Regions from separate parts of the Streptomyces sp. NPDC101160 genome, predicted to be linked through region 2. Evidence: riboswitches for the same ligand, from Rfam matches in the RefSeq annotation. Region 2 holds a riboswitch; the other holds the start of a gene.
The links. A riboswitch is a leader RNA that binds a small molecule or an ion and turns the genes downstream of it on or off. The one in region 2 is predicted to bind cobalamin.

Region 1 (2,385 bases), on a different contig from region 2:
CCGTGAGCCGCTGCACCAGCTCATCAAGCAGTACGCCGCCGATGGGGTCCTGACGGCCCGGCAGGCGGAGTATCTCGACTACGGACGGCAGATCCGCAACGGCATGGCGCACGGCCAGACCACGTACGCGGCGATGCCGCAGGCCATGGTGGTGCCTATGGTGACGACCTCGTTCACGATCGTCTCCGAGCTCTGCGCCGCGCCACCCGGCTGCTTGTCCTCTGCCGCCGAACCTGGATCGTTTGCCAGGGAAGTCGGACAACTAATATTGCTCGCGGCCGTCGCCCGAGCAGGCCTCGACGAACTGCCCGTCACCTTTGACGAACTGCCCCGTATCACCTTCGACGAACCGCCCGTCACCTTCGGCGGTCGGCCGCGACGGCCGGCAGCTGGTGAGCCGGCCAGGTCCCCCCGCATCCTTCGACACCGTACTCCGCTTCGCTCCTGGGGCCGGCCTCGGCGGCGGCCTGCCGATCACGCCGCCCGACGGTCCATCGAAGCCACTTGGCTCAGCGGTTGGGCCTGCCCGCACCAGACAGCGCTCAATCTGCGCTCGTGTCGCGGGATGTGCAGTGAGTGAGCAGCACGGAGATCGGGCCGTTGACGAGTCGGTAGCGGACAATCCTGCCGTTCTTCTCGCCTTCGACAACGCCTGCGGCCCTCAGCAGCCGCAGTGCCTGGGACACGGCCGTGTCCCGCATTCCGGTGGCGACGGCGAGGTCCGAGACGGCGATGGGACCGGCCTCGTGGAGGGCGAGCAGCAGGGCGAGGCGTCCAGGGTCGGAGAGCAGGGAAAAACGATCGGCCCAGGCGCGTACGCGCTCGGGCTCGCCGACGGCTGCGATGGCATCGCAGACGCGGTGGCCGTCGATGGTGCGCTGCCCGGCGCGTTCCGCAGGGACGAGGTGCATGGCCCCATCATCGCAGCCGCCCGCCGTCCCCTCCATACCTGCTCAGATATGCAGCCTTGCAGCTATATCCCGTGACCCCATAAGGTGACCAGGCCGTGGTGTACGGGAAGACCGGTGACAGCCCCTCAGGGGCTCAGGCCGGAGCGGCCCTCGCCACTGTGATCGGGAAGTTCCCGCCCCATGCGTTGCCACTGGTCTCACGGCCGGGAAGGCAGGGGCGGGCGCGTCGACCCGTCAGCCAGGAGACCGGCCACGGCATCACGAAGCTGATCCACGAGGTGCTGGAGCGTGACCGCATGACCGTGTCCCAAGGCGTGCCCGAAACCGCCGGCGCCACGTCCTTTCGCTGGCGACGCGAGGACACCGTCCGAACCGCAGGCCTGCTGGCCGTGATCGTCGCTCTGCACGTGGTCGCCTTCGGGATCCTCTTCCTGCTCGTGATCCCGCATCACTACGAGGTCGGTACCAAGGCGTTCGGCGTGGGTCTGGGCATCACTGCCTACACCCTCGGTATGCGGCACGCCTTCGACGCCGACCACATAGCGGCGATCGACAACACCACCCGCAAGCTGATGGCCGATGGCCAAAGGCCGGTGTCGGTGGGCTTCTGGTTCGCCCTCGGGCACTCCGGTGTCGTGGTCGTGATGGCCGCCCTGGTCGCCGGCGGGGCGAAGCTCGCCGGCACCCTGATGAACGAAGGCTCCCGGACCCACCAGGTACTCGGCACAGTCGGCACCACGGTCTCCGGAAGCTTCCTGTACCTCATCGCCGCCCTCAACCTCGTCGCCCTGTTCGGTATTGTGCGCGTCTTCAGGGCCATGCGCGGCGGGCAGTTCGACGAGGCTGAGCTGGAGGCTCACCTGGACTCGCGCGGCTTCATGAACCGCATCCTGGGCCGGCTCACCAAGTCCATCCGCCGCCCCGGCCAGATGTTCCCGCTCGGCTTCCTCTTCGGCATCGGCTTCGACACCACGACCGAGGTCCTGCTCCTCGCGCTGGCCGGCAACGGCGCCGCCGCCGGCCTCCCGTGGTACGCGGTCCTGTGCCTGCCGCTGCTCTTCGCAGCCGGCATGAGTCTGTTCGACACCCTCGATGGCACGTTCATGAACTTCGCCTACCAGTGGGCCTTCTCGAACCCCGTCCGCAAGGTCTTCTACAACCTCACGATCACCGGACTGTCGATCGCCGTCGCCTTCTTCGTCGGCACCATCGAGCTGGTCGGCGTCCTGCACGACAAGCTCGGCCTGAGCGATGACGTCACCGACTGGATCGCCGGCCTGGACCTGGACAACGTCGGCTACGTCATCGTCGGCCTGTTCGTCGTCGTCTGGGCCGTGGCCATCGCCTACTGGCGCCTGGCCAAGGTCGAGCAGCGCTGGAGCAGCCGCACCGCCGACGCCGGCTGACGGCACATCGGCCGGCGCCTCGGCCCCGGCACTGCACGAGGCGCCACCTGCCACCGCGAAACCGGAGC
Region 2 (2,385 bases):
GGCCCGCCGCGCCCGCCGCGCCTGCCGCGGCCTCACCGGCTGCGCCGCCAGGGGCCGCGGCCGGAGACCCAGGGCCGGCCTGGCCCGCCGCGACTGCCGCGGCCTCATCGACTGCGCCGCCCCCGGCCTCCGTCACCCGGAACGCCCGCGACCCCAGCCTCAGCAGGGCAGCTTCGCCCGCGCCCCCGCCCGCTCCTGCGATCAAGGTCACATCGCCGCCGAGCCCGGCCACATCGCCCCGCCCGTCGTCCAGGACGAACAGAAACCGTCCCGAAAGGGACGCCGCCCGCGGCTCCGCGCACAGCAGCGCGTCCAGCTCGCGCGCCCACAACTGCACGTCGGCGTGGCCGAGTCCGTCGAGGCCGGCGGCGGGCGAGGCGAGGATGTTGCGGACGCGTTCGTGGGTCGGGGAGGGGAGGAGGCCGGCCCGGTCGAGGAGGGCGGCGAGGCCGGCGCCGCAGCCGTCCGGGAGGCCGCGCAGTTCGAGGTTGCCGCGCGAGGTGATGGTGACGCTGCCGTCCCCCAGGGACTCGGCGGCGTCGGCCAGGACCACGACCTGATCCTCCGTCAGCCGCCCGGCGGGCAGCCGGAGTCGGGCCAGGAAGCCGTCGGCGGCGGCATGCAGGCGGAGCGCGCCCGGGCACGCGTCGCCACGGTCCCGTATGACGGGTTCGCCCCGTTCGGGCGCCGGGGGTGGGGTGGGCGGCATGGCGGCGAGCATACCCACGGGGAACCGCCCGGCCACCGAGTGTGATCCGGTCGACGGCCGTGGCGGATCCGGCCGGGCCGCGGTCCGATTCGGCCGCGGCCGCGGCGCGAACCGCCTGGCCCTCCGCCCCGCTCCGGCCGGCCTTCGGCGCGATCCGGCCGATTCCCCCGGCGCGATCCGGCCCACTTCCCCGATGTGATCCGGCCGACCCCGCCGTCCCCTCCGGGCCGCGGGCCGCACGATCTAGGATGCAGATCGGCATGGGGTCCCAGGGCCCCGGGGAGGAAGCCCGGTGAGAATCCGGCGCGGTCCCGCCACTGTGAGCCGGTCCCGAGCAGTCAGGGGCCGGTGAGTCAGGAACTCCTGCCGTCCACACGACCACCCGGGGCGCGGACAACCCCGAGGAAGGGCCTGAGCCTCGCCATGCTCCTGCTGCTGTCGCACTCCGACACCGACCTGCTCAGCGCCCGTGCGGCGAACGCCGTCCCCGCCGGGGACGGTGAGCCGGCGGTGGAGTGGCGTTACGCCAACCCCGCCCGCCTCCCGCTCGACGACCTCGCGGCGCTGCTCGACGGCGCCGAGCTCGTCGTCGTACGCCTGCTCGGCGGTGTGCGTTCCTGGGAGGAGGGCCTGGACGCGGTGCTCGCCGCCGGGAAGCCGGTGGTCGTGCTGAGCGGCGAACAGGCGCCGGACGCGCAGCTCATGGGCTCCTCCACGGTGCCGGTCGGCGTGGCCACCGAGGCCCACGCCTATCTCGCGCACGGCGGCCCGGCGAACCTCGGCCAGCTCGCCCGCTTCCTCTCCGACACGGTCCTGCTCACCGGCCACGGCTTCGAGCCGCCGGCCGCCGCCCCCACCTGGGGCCGGCTCGACCGCCCGGCCAAGGACGTCAGTGGCCCGACCGTCGCGGTGCTCTACTACCGCGCCCACCACATGAGCGGGAACACCGCCTTCGTCGGCGCCCTCTGCGACGCCATCGAGGACGCCGGGGCCAGGGCTCTCCCGTTGTACGTGGCGTCGCTGCGCGCCCCCGAGGCGGAGCTGCTCGACACGCTCCGGTCCGCCGACGCGATCGTCACCACCGTCCTCGCCGCCGGTGGCACCAAGCCGGCCGAGGCGCAGGCGGGCGGTGACGAGGAGGCGTGGGACGCGGGTGCGCTGGCCGCGCTCGACGTGCCGATCCTGCAGGCGCTGTGCCTGACCGGCTCGCGGGCCGCGTGGGAGGAGAACGACGAGGGCCTGTCGCCGCTGGACGCGGCCAGCCAGGTCGCCGTGCCGGAGTTCGACGGCCGGCTGATCACCGTCCCGTTCTCCTTCAAGGAGATCGACGAGGACGGCCTGCCGGCGTACGTGGCGGACGCCGAGCGCGCCGCCCGGGTCGCCGGTATCGCCGTCCGGCACGCCCGGCTGCGGCACATCCCGAACGCCGAGAAGAAGCTGGCGCTCGTCCTCTCCGCGTACCCGACGAAGCACTCCCGGATCGGCAACGCGGTCGGCCTGGACACCCCCGCCTCCGCCGTGGCCCTCCTGAAGCGGCTCATCGCCGAGGGTTACGACTTCGGGCCGGTCGAGGACATCCCGGGCCTGGTCTCCGGCGACGGCGACGAGCTGATCTACGCCCTCATCGAGGCCGGCGGCCACGACCAGGACTGGCTGACGGAGGAGCAGCTGGCCCG

Region 1: linked by a shared signal. The riboswitch ahead of ACIRSU_RS00050 (HoxN/HupN/NixA family nickel/cobalt transporter) and the one ahead of cobN (cobaltochelatase subunit CobN) in region 2 are both predicted to bind cobalamin.

Annotation. Positions count from the first base shown of each region.
Region 1 covers NZ_JBIWPJ010000001.1:8,318-10,702, reverse strand. Annotated here, with positions in the region: gene ACIRSU_RS00055 (metalloregulator ArsR/SmtB family transcription factor) at 543-911, opposite strand; cobalamin riboswitch at 991-1,181, shown strand; gene ACIRSU_RS00050 (HoxN/HupN/NixA family nickel/cobalt transporter) at 1,208-2,317, shown strand.
Region 2 covers NZ_JBIWPJ010000006.1:287,337-289,721, reverse strand. Annotated here, with positions in the region: gene ACIRSU_RS20735 (cobalamin biosynthesis protein CobG) at 1-721, opposite strand, end outside; cobalamin riboswitch at 951-1,093, shown strand; gene cobN (cobaltochelatase subunit CobN) at 1,133-2,385, shown strand, end outside.